Regions from separate parts of the Paenibacillus sp. FSL M7-1414 genome, predicted to be linked through region 2. Evidence: riboswitches for the same ligand, from Rfam matches in the RefSeq annotation. Region 2 holds a riboswitch; each other region holds the start of a gene.
What was found. Region 2 has a riboswitch for cyclic di-AMP ahead of MHH92_RS00150 (3D domain-containing protein). Riboswitches for the same ligand answer to the same signal wherever they lie in the genome.

Region 1 (5,398 bases), 2.2 Mb from region 2:
CAAACACATTTGTCTCAGCCTATAAAGGTGATAACAAAGTCGTCGTCGTGGCAATTAACCGTGGAACTTCAGCCACAAGCCAAAAATTCGTTCTGCAGAATGGTAATGCCTCCACTGTGTCCTCATGGATTACGGACAGCAGTCGAAACCTGGCAAGCGGAAACCCGCTTACCGTATCCAATGGAGCCTTCACGGCACAGCTCCCGCCTCAGAGCGTAACAACGTTTGTTGCCAACGTTACTGGCGGAAATAGCGGCGGGAATACAGGCAGTGGCACTACGTATGAAGCCGAGACCGGAACGTCACTTACGGAAGCTGCCATTGAAACAATCTACCCCGGTTACACTGGCTCCGGGTATGTTAACTTCAATGCGATGACTGGTTCGGCCATTCAATGGAACGGCATTAATAACACGACAACAGGTACCAAAAACGTAAAGTTTCGTTATGCGCTGGAAAGCGGCACTCGGAACCTCGACATTTTTGTGAACGGAACCAAAGTCATTAGCAACGAGCCCTTTCCGGCTACGGGAAGCTGGTCCACTTGGGTTGAAAAAACAATACAGGTCCCCATGAACACCGGGACCAATACATTGAAAGTGGTTACCACTGGATCGGAAGGACCGAATATTGACAGCGTTAATGTTACCGCAGCACAATAAACGTTCCGTATGGCTGATGGAAGACATTTGCTGTACGTGCAGCTAAGCACTAACCTCTTGAATACTCATCACTAAAGTTAGTGTTATATCAAAAAATGCAAAAAAAGACTCCTTAAGCGTTAGCTTAAGGAGTCTTTTTTTTTAGATGCGGTCGAGAGGACTCGAACCTCCACGGGGGTTAGCCCACACGGACCTGAACCGTGCGCGTCTGCCAATTCCGCCACGACCGCATATTGTATCTCCGTCATCCATATCGGCGACAAGAAATAATATATCATGCGTAATCTATCATGTCAACACTGAAAATAATAACAATAAAGCCCGAATCAGACGTCCATGTCGATTCGGGCTTTACCTTTAACTGCTGCAAATAGTTTGGTTCATTAAAACGGAAGCATACTACAAATTACAGCTTGGAAGGCCAGTTGCCATACCATGCATAACCGCCTCTTCTTTCTTTATCAATATCACTTAATTTGTATTTAACTACCCCGTCACGACCAATAAAGATTGGTTTATCTGTTCCGATCTCATAGAAGCGTGCCCAAATTGGTGCAGCTTTGGAATCAGCGATAATTTTACTATCTCCATTAGCTCTTTCATACTTGTAACCCGTAATTTTCACTTTGTTAAACCAAGCCTCCGCTCCTTTAATGGATGCGGTAATTTTAGCGTTAGCAGGTCTGGTTTTCAGAAATTTAACAATCGTTACACTCTCTCCAGCTGTCAACGATGGCACTTCGTAGATTCTTGCGCTCGCTGGTTTAAGAGAGCTGGAATCATGTTGTTGTCCCCATGCTGTAAGCTTACCACCTGAAATGACCTGTGTATTCAGAATCGCCTCCACACCTTTGGCAACTGAATTTTTACTGCGGTTAGCAAGCGTGCTGTCGATAAATGAGAAATCACCTTTGCGTGCTGCTACTTCATCCAGCATGATCATTACATTAATCATGGCATCATCATTGTAAGTGATGTGCTTGTGGTATCCGGAGCTTTGGTAAACTTGTGGCCACCCGCCGTTTGAATACTGCATGTTGATCAAAAAGTTAATTCCTTTGATTGCAGCTGTGGAGTAACGCGGATCATTCGTCTTTTTAAATTCCTTCGCCAATCTTCTAATTTCTGAGTATGTAGCCTTGTTGTCTATCGTGGACTTTGCCCACTCTCCACTTGTCTGTTTATAATCTTTTCTCCAACCTCCATCTGGCAGCTGGTTCTTCAAAATATCAGAAATACTCGCTGTAGTACCCGACGCATCTGCAGCAGATACCGTCCCTACAGGGAGAACTGCCATTCCAACTGCTGAGAACACCATCGTACATGCCAGGACAAAAGTAATTATTTTCTTCGCTTTCAAATGTAACACTCTCCTATGTTCGTTTTTATAAATCTTCCACTTCTACTTTACCTATGATACGCGTCTCTAAACCTCCTTTATTTGTATTTATCGCACAATAAAATCAATTTAAATCCAATATGTGGATTGGATAATCAGATAATATGCAAAAAATCGATTTTTGTCAATATATGCAACTTAATGAATATAATCTCTCTAATTCTACATAACGGAATAGTTCTTTTAACTCATGACAAACCTATCTATTTATCCAAATTCGTCTTAAACGAATCAATAATGACGTTTTTGTCATGAATGATACCCAAACTTGATCCCTTCTTTCATATAAAAACCTTAATTCCGCTAACATTGAGGTATTACGAAGGGTTTTAAATGGGTTTGACAATTACGCATTTATGCAATATAGTTTCAAATAGTTACAAAAACTTAATTATTCATTGCCGAGTTTCATGTTTGAGAACGGGGGAACCAATTTGGGTGAATTATTCTTATACATAGGAAATATAGGGAACCTTCTACCGAACCCTTAGCTAACTCCGTAGGCATCGAAGGGAGAACATTGATTTTGAAAAAACTGATTATCTCCATTTTTGGAGCAGCTGTATTATTTACATCCGGGGCAACAAGCACAGAGGCAAGCAGTATCAACTCCGTAGTGAACAACATGACAGGTATTCCTTACAAATGGGGTGGCACAACTGTAGCCGGCTTCGACTGTTCTGGTTTTATGAGATATCTTTTCAACAAATACAGCATTGAATTACCACGTACTTCGCAGCAGCAAGCCAAAGCAGGTACTCCCGTATCCAAGAGCAATGTTCGGACAGGTGATCTGGTGTTCTTTAATACAACAGGCAAAGGCATTTCACATACAGGTGTATATATCGGCGGCGGACAATTCGCTCATGCCTCCAGCAGTAAAGGTGTAAGCATCACGAAGTTATCGAATCCATACTTCAATGATCGTTATGTAACAGCACGTCGGGTAACTGGACAGTTTATGTATGATAAAATGTTAGGTAAAATGTGATTCACATACAAAAAGGCATCGGTTATTAACCGGATGCCTTTTTTGCACTTAAAAATGTATGTTGCATTGCTTACTAATGCAGCGCCTTCTGCACTCGCATCGCACCCTGAGACAGGGCATGTCCTCCACCAACAGCTCCAGCCACGGCTACGGTCTCCATAATCTCCTGATCTGTTGCGCCCTTAGCACGGGCTTCTTCTACATGGTAGAAGGTACATACCTCATTGTTGGCGAATAATCCAATGCCAAGCGCAATTAGCTGTTTTGTCTTCGCATCAATCACACCAGGTTGGAAACATTCTCCGGTAAACTCATGATACGACTTCACCACACCTGGCAGTACATCGCTTAATGCTCCAATCTGATCCTTGTAGGCATGAACTTTATCATTCATCAATGTCATGGCTTGTAGCACACCCTCTCGGCTATAGTTACAGATCTTCCTCACTGTACCTATCTTCTCTCCCGAGTGAGCCATTTATGCCAAGAAATCATGGTAATTCCAAACATTTAACGCGCATGGCTCTGCCATAATTATAAGCTGTTACTCACTAAGTGGACTCTGGCGCGGCTCGCTGAACAGCTGATAGCTGTAACCTCGGTCCAGCTTAACGACACGTCGATTCTGACGACGGATAAGTACCTGCTCGCCATCCCAGGCAACCACAATCCCCTTCACGTCGTTCGATTCCAGCTCGTCCCGTACTACTCTAACTTTCTCACCTGACAGACGCAGGGCGTCCAATTCTGTATCACTAATCATCTTCATGGCTCCTATATTTCAAATTTATTTACAAAAAGAGACCTAAATGAAAAGTCATTTAGGTCTCACGTGACTGTATTGGACTGTCATGTCATTCGAAATTATGTCCCGACTGAAAGTTACCGCTGCGCGTGCTCTTTGCTGTCGTTCTTCTCGAACCAAAAATCAAGCACTTTGGCGGACATCACACGTTCTTCAAGGTACTCCACTTGATGCGGTGTAAATTGTTCTTTCCAAGAGAAGGACAACTCTTCGCACAAGCCTACAATCGTCAGTAATTCTGACCAGGCAACATAGCGTTTGTACCAGAAAAATTGAGGATGTTCAATCATATAGGGATAAAGGTCATCGAATTCCGTATGTTTACAATCCAGGGCACGTTCAAAATGAACTTTCGATTCCGCCAGCTTATCATTAAAAAATTGTTCTGTTGCCGGTTGGTTCCCCATGGTGTTGCCTCCTCTCCCTAACATAACCCCATTATAAATGAAATCGGCGGTCATGCAAAGGCATAGTTCAAAAAATAGGCCCTATTCCTTTAAAATGTCACATTTCGTTATCGTCAAATTGTACCGTACCATCATTCAGGGAACGAATGCGTACCAAGGCTTCCACCGGAATACCCTGTTCACGAATCGTGCGTGCCCCCGCCTGAAAACTTTTCTCGACCACAACGCCGAATCCGACGAGTTCCGCACCGGAACGCTCGATAATTTTGATGACGCCACGAGCGGCATCTCCATTGGCAATGATATCATCAATGAACAAAATGCGGTCATTCTCATGAATGAACTCGCGGGATACCATAATATCAGTTACAATTCCTTTGGTAAAGGACGGTACACGTTCACAGTATGCATCAGGATCAGCCAGAAGTGTTTTTTTGCGACGGGCGAATACAAGTGGCACCCCCAGTTCATAGGCTGCGGCAAACGCAACCGGAATCCCTGAGGATTCTACCGTGATTACCCGAGTTACTCCACTTTCACGAAAACGGGCAGCGAACTCACGTCCCATCTCCATCGTTAATGCAGGATCAATCTGGTGGTTCAACAGACCATCCAGCTTTAATACTTGATCCGAGATAACCACACCTTCTTGTAAAATTCGTTGTTTCAATAATTCCATGATTTGACCTCCCAAGCCTATCCTATGAGGTAAAAGTATCATATATCTATCTATAAGTTCAAGCGAAATTGCCTGGGCGCTGTCCTTGAGACGCATTTCAAGCCAAAGCTCATTATCGATTGTCATGACTTTCGTGGGTCAAGCATACCTTGTACCATGGTACCCGCATGTCCAAACTATACAGGGGCCTGAGAGGGGAAACACATGAAACAGGCATTTCGGGTGCTGCAGATCGCATTTACATACATCGGAACGGTTGTCGGAGCCGGCTTCGCTACAGGGCAGGAAATTTTGCAGTTTTTTACCCAGTATGGCAAATGGGCCACCATCACCATAGGCTTATCCACCATGCTCTTTGTCTGGTTAGGCACCAAAATGATGCTGATCGCTCACGATACCGGGTCCCGCTCTTATGAGGATCTGAACAAACATTTATTCGGCCATAAGGCGGGCAA
Region 2 (5,398 bases):
TGAAGGCATGTTTGCAGCCTGGCACCTTGTTCGCAATAATTTTACGAATGCGTTCGCCAGCATGATCCGGATCTGTCAGTACAATGACTCCCCGTCTCTCCTGAGCAAGCGCAATCCGCTTCAGAATGCGTTGGTTGATGGCTGATCCACCTGTTTCTATGGTATCGGCTTCCACGGCCCGACGGATAGCTACCGTATCGTCACGGCCTTCCACCACAATGACTTCTTTTATCATGTTCCATTTCTTCCTTTCTAACGCAAAAAGAAGAGGAATATCCTCTTCTCTGCCAAACGGCGGGGGAGACTGAATTCAGACTCCTCCGCCACATATTCCGCATGAATCATTCATGCAACTATTTTATAGCATTCCCATTTCAAAGTAAAACGATTTTAGTTCGCTTCCGGCTTCACCGGACCGATCACGTAGACCGTCTTGCCTTTCTTACGTCCAAAATTCAGGGCATGCTTCACACTGTCATAATACACATCAATTTTGTTGCCTTTAATGGCACCGCCTGTATCTTCCGCACGACGGAATCCCAGACCTTCGATATATACCCACCAGCCAATTGGAATGACTTTGGGATCAACCGCAATGGTGCGCCCTTCCGTTACACGAGTACCGGAAGCTGTTTTAGTTCCAATGCCAGGCTCTTCGGAAGAGTAGGCAGTCATGGATACATTTTTAAGTACTTTGGAGTATTTAAAAGAAGTCCCGGATACGGTAATCACTTTGCTGCCCGAGGCAGATGTTTTCTTCGAGTTCGTTGTTGTAGCCTTTTTGGTTGTTGACGTTTGAGCCGATACGGTCTGAATCTCAGGTTCTTTCACGACCGGTTTTGCTTTGGTGCCGACAGCGATCACTTTATCTACACGATTATTCGCGACAGATTTGCCGACCATTTTTTTGGAGACCAATTCTCCATCCTGAAATACCTTTTCGATATGCTGCACAATTGTGCCTTCTTTGCCGTTCACAACGACACGGTTATCCCCTTTGTACAAGCTAGGGTCAGCCGTTTTAATGACTTTGTAAGCGATCGGCTGCTCTACTTCCACTGTACGCTTTGTTACGCGCACTACACGGATCTTCATCTCCGCTTTGATCGCAGTTCCAAGCGCCGGATACACTTTATCATTACTTTCAACTTGAATACCTGATTTTTGAATTGCATCTTCTACCGATGAATCGGTTGTATACAGAGTCTTGGTGTCTCCGTCTGCCGTAATGTTAACTGGAACGGCCCGCTCAATAACGATTCGGTCTCCATCTGTAATCGCCCCATTCATGGACATGGATACCTTATCGTGAGGGCTGACTGTGATCGACTGCTCCTCCAGCATTTCCTGAAGCATTCCTGTACGAGTCTCTACCACCTGAGCTTTGCCATCAATAACCAGCGAAATTTGTTTCCCGGCCTGACCGTAAACGACTAACAAGATCATGATTGTAAGCGCAATTGAGAAAATCGCGATCAATGCCATTTGACGCATGTTCTCATGCTTCCACCGCAACGCGAAAGACTTACTGGATGATCGTGACTCATGGGTCTCTTCTGGTTGGAATGTGCCCACTTCTCCGTCCTCCTTCATAGCCTCGCCGTCTAAAGTAATGCATGATGTCTTTGACGTGACTATACCAAATTTTCTACAGAACACAGATTGGACCAACATAATCCGGTTCTGCACCATGAATCAATCTTCGCAACATGATGTCATCCTCCTGAATACCTACCGTATGATGACAATATTTCTTTTATTCAAAAACAAAAAAGCCAAAGAAAGAGTGTAAGAGGAACTCTTTCGTGGCTTCCGAATGATTTTGAATATCGGAAATTCATGCACGAGGTTGCCTCTCTTTTTCCGCTTGCGAGGTTAGCTGTCGGGTTCGGGCGAAAGAGAGCCGCCCTATCTTGGGTCACCCGCTCATGGCGGACGCCCTTGAATTCACCCCGAGACCCAAAGAAGAAATCAAATACGGCTTCGCAGTTCCCTTCGCTGCTTTTGGGTCAGCGAACGTTGCGCATCGGCCAAATACACCGATGTTTAAGCCCTATTGGTTCCCCCGCTCTCCGTTAACGGAGACTCAGCGAGACTGATTCATGAAAGTAATGTTGTTTCATCGGAAAGTGTCCCTTTGTTCATCCCCCGAACATCTGTCCAATTTTCCGCACAACAATTCACTGAAAAGATGATATCCTGTTTTGATGCATGTTGTAAAGCGTTGATCAAGTACGTTTTTCTGAATATTTGGTTAAAATATTGTAATATTCTTGATTTATTTGGATCAAAGGGCAAATTACCTCCGCTTACCTGCCTTTTTCACCTCATTTGCTCGTTTTTTTACCGAATTCCAAATCGTTCCATGGCATTTTTGGTTGTTATTGCAGCAATTTCCTCCACCGAAATGCCTTTAATTTCCGCAGCTGCCTCTGCAACCAGACGTACATGCGCTGTCTCATTTCGCTTCCCACGATAAGGGTGAGGTGTCAAATATGGAGCATCTGTTTCAATGAAAAACCGGTCCATAGGAACCTTCTCCAGCACCTCTTTGGGCTGCTTTGCATTTTTGAATGTGATCGGTCCTCCGAAGGAGAGATGGAAGCCCATATCGAGACAACTTTTTGCTGTTTCCCAACTGCCCGAGAACGAGTGCATCACACCGCCAACTTCGCCAGCCTTCTCTTCACGCAAAATTCTTATGATATCCTCATGTGCATCCCGATTATGGATGACAATTGGCATGTTCACTTCACGCGCCAAAGCAATTTGTTGTCGTAATACACGATGCTGTATTTCTTTTGGTGAAGTATCCCAGTGATAATCCAATCCAATCTCACCGATCGCAACCACTTTTTCATGCTTGCATAAAGATGCAATCCACTCCAAATCGCCCTCCTGCATTGTGATCGCATCTACGGGATGCCACCCTACAGCTGCATATATAAAGTCATATGTTTCGGCGAGTTTCATTGTGGTTGGAATCGTCTCCCGGTTAAAGCCAATGTTGATCATGCGACCAACTCCTGCATCCACAGCACGCTGAATCATGTCCTCGCGGTCCTCGTCGAATTGTGGTGCATCCAGATGTGTATGTGTGTCGAACAGCATCATGTCTGTATCTCCCTTCATGTCGAAATAACGACTATCTTCTTTTTCAAAATCCAATTTGTAAAATTCAATAATTCAATGACTCATACATAAAACATTTTGGGTATCTGTGTATTACATCATTACGTTTGTCTCTTCACAACTACAATATATAGAAGATATACGGATATTCTGATCTATATATTGTTGATTTTGCTCATTCTGCCTACTTGCATTTACAAAATTATGTCGATCTACATATACTCCCCATTAAAGCAGATTACTGTATCATGGAAAATAGCTCTTTTAGAAAGTGTTTTGATATCGAAATTCTTCATCGGATTATACCCACATGATTACAAGAAATAGGGGCGTATATGTGACGGTAATTCGTGAATAATCGCATCCACCTTGTTTTGAGGGTAATACAAATGATGTTTCCCTCGGTGAAGCCCACTGATGGAACGGACAATGTCAGATACTTCTGACAACTCACGTAAATTGTCCTGTCGATCCAGAAGAAGAATCTGCTTATCTGTGGATTCATCCGGACGAAACACATCATACGGATTATCCGAAGGAAAATCAATTTCAAGATCATATTCGGGATCGAGGCCAGCCTGTACAAAAGCTTCCCGAATCTCTTCCATCATTGTCAAGTCGACCTGTTCAAGCTCTACATACTTATATAACTTGCGATCCATAAAACGTTCGCATAACTCACTTAGAACAGTATCGTCCTCCTTGCGCCACTGCGTAAATGCCGTCTGAATTAATGCTTCATCCAACTGCAAATATTCATCCACGGATAATTCTCCTTCAAATAATTGAGGGAGTGGATCAATCATGAAGCGGAATTGAAAACCATGTTGTAGGAGTGTTTTCGCTCGCTTGAATATTTGCCGCAATATAATTTCAGAACTACGAGTTACCGGATGGAAGTAAATCTGCCAATACATCTGATACCGAGACATTAGGTAATCCTCCACAGCATGCATGCCTGACTCCTTGACTACAATCCGCCCATGATAAGGACGCAGCATCCGAAGGATACGATCAAGGTCAATCGTGCCGTAATTTACACCTGTAAAATAGGCATCCCTGAGCAAATAATCCATTCGGTCTGCATCAAGCGGACTGGTCACCAAGTTAACCACAATCGGCTTTTCATACGTTTTTTGAATGACAGATGCTACTTTCTCAGGAAAATCAGGAGCATACCGTCTTAAGATCGCCCCTACTTCGGTATCACCTGTAATAATGCGGCAAGTCCAATCTTCGTGATTCATGTCAAAAGCTTCCTCGATGGAGTGAGAGAACGGCCCATGCCCGAGATCATGAAGCAGAGCTGCACACAGAGCTACAATCTTTTCTTCCTTCGGCCAATCCGAATAATGACTTCTTTCAAATTGAGAGATGATCTTGCGTGTGATCTCATAAACACCTAGTGAATGTGAGAACCGACTATGCTCTGCTCCGTGAAAGGTAAGGTAAGAAGTACCCAGCTGACGAATCCGGCGTAAACGCTGAAATTCCGGAGTGTTAATTAACTGCCATATAACCGGATCTTGCACGTGGATATAATTATGTACCGGATCTTTGAATACTTTCTCTTCCGTTAAACGTTGTTCCATGTCGACTCACTCCTTTAATTTCTTTTATATTAACGCTTTGAGCTCTGCGATTCACCTAAGATTCGACACCATATGACGAACTTTGTCGAATGAAGTAGTTTTGTCGTTTTCCAAATCGACAAAGCTGACATTGAGGTTTAAATGCGAAAAACGGCTTCCAATCCCTTACCACCAGTAACCTTGTGAAAAACAGCCTTAATTTTAAGCTAATTTTAAGGTTGACTGATTTGGGAATCGTTGGTATGATGAGTATCATAAAACATAAAATAATGTCGAATAATGACAAAGATAGTTAGCTGAGAGGAGCACTGATTATAATGATGAAATCAACAGGTATTGTAAGAAAAGTGGACGAACTGGGACGGGTAGTTATTCCAATTGAATTGCGCCGTACGCTCGGTATTGGTGAAAAAGATGCTCTGGAAATCTACGTTGACGGCGAGCGCATCATGTTGAAAAAATACGAGCCTGCTTGTATCTTCTGTGGTAATGCAGAGAACGTTACTTACTTCAAAGGTAAAATTGTTTGTAACGAATGTATTTCCGAAATCCCTGCACCTGTGACAAAATAAGAAAAACCAGGTATACTGGACTTATCTAAATTGTTATTTCTAACCTTTTTAATATTCCTTAATGACCTTCCCGGTGTGAACCCCACCGCGGAAGGTATTTTT
Region 3 (5,398 bases), 1.5 Mb from region 2:
GTTCATGGGTAAAGATGACGAGATTATGCGATTTTTGATGAAAATGCCTAGCTGAAAAAGAAGTATTAAAAAATACTTTACTTTTAGTTCTGAACCCGGTATAATCAATTCTGTTGCCGATTATTTACGACATGCGGTCGTGGTGGAATGGCAGACACGCTATCTTGAGGGGGTAGTGGGCGTATGCCCGTGGAGGTTCGAGTCCTCTCGACCGCATCATATGAACGATTAAAAAGAAGCTTTCCATTAATGGGAAGCTTCTTTTTTTTGTCTTTTTCGAACAGTATGACATCTGGGTTGAAAAAAGGCCATCCATTACCGGAGGAATGTTGCTCTACCTTCCGGCTACGGGTGGCCTGTGTATTATTTTTGCAGCAAATTCTTGATATCTTCTTCAATCTTGTCCGGTGTTGTTTTGGGAGCATAACGTTTAATGACCTGTCCGTTCTGATCCACGAGGAATTTGGTGAAATTCCATTTGATTGCTTTGGAGCCGAGCAGGCCAGGAGCTTCTGTGCTCAGGTGTTGGAAAAGAGGGTGAGCGCTTGAGCCGTTCACATCAATTTTCTCAAACATGGGGAAGCTCACGCTATAATTCATCTGACAGAACTCGGCAATATCGTCGGAAGATCCTTTTTCCTGTGCAAACTGGTTGCTTGGGAAACCAAGCACTTCAAATGGAGCATCTTGAAATTTGTCTTGCAATTCTTGCAGACCTTTGAATTGAGGGGTAAGGCCGCATGAGCTTGCCGTATTCACAATCAGGAGCACTTTGTCACGGTAGTCGGACATTTCAACTTCTTGACCGCGAAGGGTATTCACTTTGTAATCGTAGACTGTCATCTAAATCGCCTCCATTTATTTACTCTTATATCTTCTATTATATTGGTTGCAATTAAATATTGCAAAACTAATATGGTGTTAAAAGAATCAAAACAGGCAAGTTGTGCAGAATACGTGAATGAATTGCGAAGTGATTTACGCCAGAGTGAGAATTAGATAGCCTTGAAGAGATAGATAGAGTATAACTTTGTTGTAAGCGTTATTATGGATAGGAATTGGCAAAAATCTGCCGATTTGGTGATCTGGGCGGACTTTACACCGACATGGCACGGGTGTATGATTCATAACGTAATTTCAATTTAAACTAAAATGTACTTGAAAAACGAAACAAACGATAATATCGCTCGATCTTATCCTTAAGATATACGAACGATGTTTTAATCGCTGAGTTTCCATTCATTGATGAGTGGAAAACGGGGGAACCAACGGAATGCGCTGTCCAGGACAGTGGGCATTCATGGGGTGAATTTTCCGGTGACAGCCGGAAATAGGGCGACTCTCGCGCCCGAATCCGTCAGCTAACCTCGTAAGCGTTAAAGGGAGAGGCAACAAGCCGTACGCTGGTTCATGGTGTTTTCGCCATGGATTATTTAAGAAGCGTTCGGGAGGCCTTGGTCCCCCACGCTTCTTTTTTGTTGTCTTTTCACGCCAAGGGAGGAACGAATGATGGATACTGAGATGATCTTAGTGACTGCTCCAAATGAAGCAGGACGTAAATTTATCAAATTGCTGATGTACAAAAAAATGCCGTTTGCCGTTCTAACCAACAGTGCAGGGGAAGAGCGCAGACTCCGTAGAATCGGAGTAGAACATGTCATTCGCATGAACACGGCTGCAGCTCAAAAGTGGTTTTTGCCGCAGGGCAGCGTAGGCAACGTGTTTATTTTCGAAAACAGCCTGAATCTGACCTGTCGTTATTTACAGATCTGCCGTTCATGGACATCGAAATCCCTGTGCGTCATTACGGAGCAGAGTCATCCTAAGGGCATCTATCGGGGCATGGGCGCAGACCGGATCGTATATTCGCTCAATGGGGAAGTTGGCTTTCTCCTCAATGGTTAATGCCATAGCTTGTGATTGCTCAGGTGTAAGGTGCCTGTTATAATTGAATGTATCGATAAACGGAAGTTTGAGGAGACTCATGCAGGATGGTGAGTCTTCTTTTTTATGGTTTTAAAGGTAGTTCAAGACTTTTTGAACACGAACTTTTAGATTAGGATCAGGAATCACCTGTGGCTTACAAGGAGGAATTGGCATGCCGGATGTAGGTGGATTGAAATGGTTGTTTTTTGATGTTGGAGATACGCTGGTGGATGAATGGGAGCCGGTTGATGATATTATCGGACAGTTTGTCCGTGAAGCTTGTGCTTTGGGGTATCCGGTGAAGATTGAGGCGGTACGCGAACTGTTCGCGAACTGTTACCGAAAATATGAGCAATGGCCTATGAGAGTGGCAATTCGCACATTTGTTGAAGACGAGGGGCATCAAAAACAGATTCAGGACAAGCTGAAGTTTCAAAAAGATCTTGAACGTCCTTTTCCTTCAGCAGATTTTGTTCTTCAGCAGTTGTCACGGCATTATCGCATTGGCATTATTGCCAATCAGAGTCCTGGAACGGAAGAGAGACTGGAGAGTTACGGCTTGCGGAAGTATGTTGATGTTCTGGCATGTTCAGCTGAAGAAGGAGTGTCCAAGCCAGACCCTGAGTTATACGCTGTGGCCTTGAAGCAGGCCGGTTGTGAACCGGAGGAAGCCGTCATGATCGGAGATCGGATCGATAACGACATTATACCTGCTCGGAATCTGGGCATGCGTACGATTCGAATTATGCAGGGTTACGGAAGATTCCAGCCAGAACTATCGGATGACAACCGTGCGGATTGGACTGTTGATTCATTGGATCAACTCCTGCCGTTACTGATGCCAAATCAGGATTAGATTCAGATGGTTGTTTAATGGATTGCAACAATAAAGGCTGATCAACTTAGGTATTCTATACCCAAGTTGATCAGCCTTTTTAGTATTTAGTCGATAAGAACGAGATTAGAATAAACGAATCGTCTGAATGATCAGATATACATTCAGCACAACGATAATCGCGGCAATGACCCATGAGATGATTTTTAGCCACAATTTGTTGGCGAATGCACCCATGCTTTTTTTATCACTCGTGAACATCACCAGGGGAATTACAGCAAACGGCAATTGAAGCGACAGGACGACCTGGCTCAAAATGAGTAGTTCTTCTGTGCCATGTTCTCCTGCAATGGCTGTCACAATTACCGCGGGGATGATGGCGATCAGACGTGTGACCAGTCTGCGTAGCCAAGCCGGAATTCGAATGTTCAGGAAACCTTCCATAACGATCTGCCCAGCGAGTGTACCTGTAAGGGTAGAGTTCTGACCTGATGCTAACAGCGCCACACCGAACAGGATACTTGCAACCGTAGTACCCAATAGAGGTGTCAGCAGATGATAGGCATCAGCGATCTCGGCAACCTGCGTCATACCAGCACTGTGAAATACAGCGGCAGATACAATCAGGATGGCTGCATTGATGAACAGGGCCAGTGTCAACGCGATTGTAGAATCCATGGTCGAGTACCGAATGGCTTCTTTTTTGCCCTGTGGGGTCTGTTCGATCTGACGGGTCTGCACAATGGAAGAATGCAGATACAGATTATGCGGCATCACGGTTGCTCCGATAATACCAATGGCGATATAAAGCATGGCTGGGTTTTGCAGAATCTCAACATTTGGTACAAAACCATGGAGAACACCGCCCATATCCGGTTTCGCCAGAAACAGATCAATCCCGAAGCAGAGGGCTATGGTTGCCATCAGCACAATGACAAGTGTTTCCAGAGCGCGGAAACCTTTGTTTTGCAGTACAAGAATCAGGAGTACATCAACTGCGGTGATGATAACGCCGTATAACATGGGGATGTTAAATAACAGTTTTAATGCGATAGCAGAACCAATGACTTCAGCCAGATCGGTAGCTGCAATGGCAAGCTCACACAGAATCCATAACATCATAACAACAGGCATGCTGAATCGTTCACGACAGGCTTGAGCCAGATCCCGTCCAGTGACGATGCCAAGCTTGCCAGCCAGCGACTGAAGGACAACGGCCATCAGGTTCGATAACAGGATAACGGATAACAAGGTATACCCGAACTGCGAGCCGCCTGCGATATCTGTTGCCCAGTTCCCCGGGTCCATGTAACCTACGGCAACGAGGTATCCTGGGCCTACAAAGGCGAGGAATTTCTTCCACCATGCAGCATTCTGCGGAACTTTCATGGAACTATGTGCTTCTCCAAGGGAAGGGGCCATGCCCGCAGTAGATAATGATTCTCTTGAAGGAGCGTTGAACGGATTTTTTTTACTCATACGATAATCACCTGACTTTGAATTATTGATTTTGAGATATTGATGCGGTACAAACCACTCATGATATATCTAAATTTTTATGTTTATTGTTACATTGTACTCCTTCAATTATTTTTGTCTAGTGCAACTTTTATGTATCAGCACAAAATTTCGGTTATAGCTTGAAGATGCCCCTTCGTATATTACCGAACCTTAGGGAAAATACAGCCATGGCATTGAAATGCATGAAAATAATAAAGTTGTAAAAGCTGATAAAGATACAAAATTGCGTTTCAAAATGAGCCAGAAGTTTAAATTGAAAGGAAGGCAGTAAAAAAACTATATGGATAAGGGAGAGATTCTTAATGGAAGCTTTATATACAGCAGTAGCGACAGTTAAAGGTGGACGTACAGGTTCGGTGACTTCTTCGGATGGCGTGCTCAAGCATGATCTGAAAATGCCAAAAGAGCTTGGTGGCTCCGGTGGTGAAGGTACTAACCCTGAGCAACTTTTTGCCGCTGGATATGGAGCATGTTATGAAAGTGCCCTTGCCAATGTAGCACGTAAAGCAGGTGTGAAATTGGAGGATGTGGTCGTTACAAGTAACGTATCCATTGGTAAAGACCCTGCGGATGACGGTTTCCAGCTGTCTGTTCGTCTGGACGTTAGCATGCCTGGTGTAGATCACAGTCAAGCAGAGGAATTGGCCCGCAAGGCGCATGATTTCTGTCCATATTCCAAAGCAACACGCGGCAACATTGATGTTGTATTAAACGTAGTTTAAGATTTGACTCCTGGTAAGTAAAGGGAACATATAGAGCAGGTTATCCCAGATACCTGATGTTCGACTACAAAGCCCTGCTGGCAATCGGCAGGGTTTTGTGTTGATTATCATATAAGGACATGATGCAGGAGATTAGATGCCAGATCGCGTACTATTTTACATAATTGCACTCCCACTTCATGCTACACATTCCATAAAGGGGGAACGAAGATGAGTATTGAAGAGATGATCGAGCGGCGATTTGTATGTACAAAATGCAGAGGCACGGATTGTAACATTAAGGAAGTTTCCATGTCAGGAGCAGGCCTGAGTAAGATGTTTGATATACAGCATAATCACTACTTGTTCGTGGCTTGTGCTTCCTGCGGGTATGTTGAAGTATTTGATCCGGATG

Region 1: linked by a shared signal. The riboswitch ahead of MHH92_RS10210 (C40 family peptidase) and the one ahead of MHH92_RS00150 (3D domain-containing protein) in region 2 are both predicted to bind cyclic di-AMP.
Region 3: linked by a shared signal. The riboswitch ahead of MHH92_RS07000 (hypothetical protein) and the one ahead of MHH92_RS00150 (3D domain-containing protein) in region 2 are both predicted to bind cyclic di-AMP.

The regions. Positions count from the first base shown of each region.
Region 1 is NZ_JBBOOS010000001.1:2,232,448-2,237,845, reverse strand. Features, by position in the region: gene MHH92_RS10225 (carbohydrate-binding protein) at 1-662, shown strand, start outside; tRNA gene MHH92_RS10220 (tRNA-Leu) at 809-892, opposite strand; gene pelA (pectate lyase) at 1,069-2,031, opposite strand; cyclic di-AMP (ydaO/yuaA leader) riboswitch at 2,451-2,582, shown strand; gene MHH92_RS10210 (C40 family peptidase) at 2,588-3,052, shown strand; gene MHH92_RS10205 (carboxymuconolactone decarboxylase family protein) at 3,126-3,455, opposite strand; gene MHH92_RS10200 (hypothetical protein) at 3,597-3,815, opposite strand; gene MHH92_RS10195 (hypothetical protein) at 3,935-4,264, opposite strand; gene MHH92_RS10190 (xanthine phosphoribosyltransferase) at 4,362-4,943, opposite strand; gene MHH92_RS10185 (YkvI family membrane protein) at 5,148-5,398, shown strand, end outside.
Region 2 is NZ_JBBOOS010000001.1:29,722-35,119, reverse strand. Features, by position in the region: gene rnmV (ribonuclease M5) at 1-235, opposite strand, end outside; gene MHH92_RS00150 (3D domain-containing protein) at 391-1,575, opposite strand; cyclic di-AMP (ydaO/yuaA leader) riboswitch at 1,849-2,102, opposite strand; gene MHH92_RS00145 (TatD family hydrolase) at 2,344-3,114, opposite strand; gene MHH92_RS00140 (HD domain-containing protein) at 3,447-4,724, opposite strand; gene MHH92_RS00135 (AbrB/MazE/SpoVT family DNA-binding domain-containing protein) at 5,042-5,296, shown strand.
Region 3 is NZ_JBBOOS010000001.1:1,568,891-1,574,288, forward strand. Features, by position in the region: tRNA gene MHH92_RS06990 (tRNA-Leu) at 134-216, shown strand; gene MHH92_RS06995 (glutathione peroxidase) at 364-843, opposite strand; cyclic di-AMP (ydaO/yuaA leader) riboswitch at 1,216-1,391, shown strand; gene MHH92_RS07000 (hypothetical protein) at 1,507-1,905, shown strand; gene MHH92_RS07005 (HAD family hydrolase) at 2,099-2,782, shown strand; gene MHH92_RS07010 (Nramp family divalent metal transporter) at 2,888-4,183, opposite strand; gene MHH92_RS07015 (organic hydroperoxide resistance protein) at 4,585-5,004, shown strand; gene MHH92_RS07020 (zinc ribbon domain-containing protein) at 5,215-5,398, shown strand, end outside.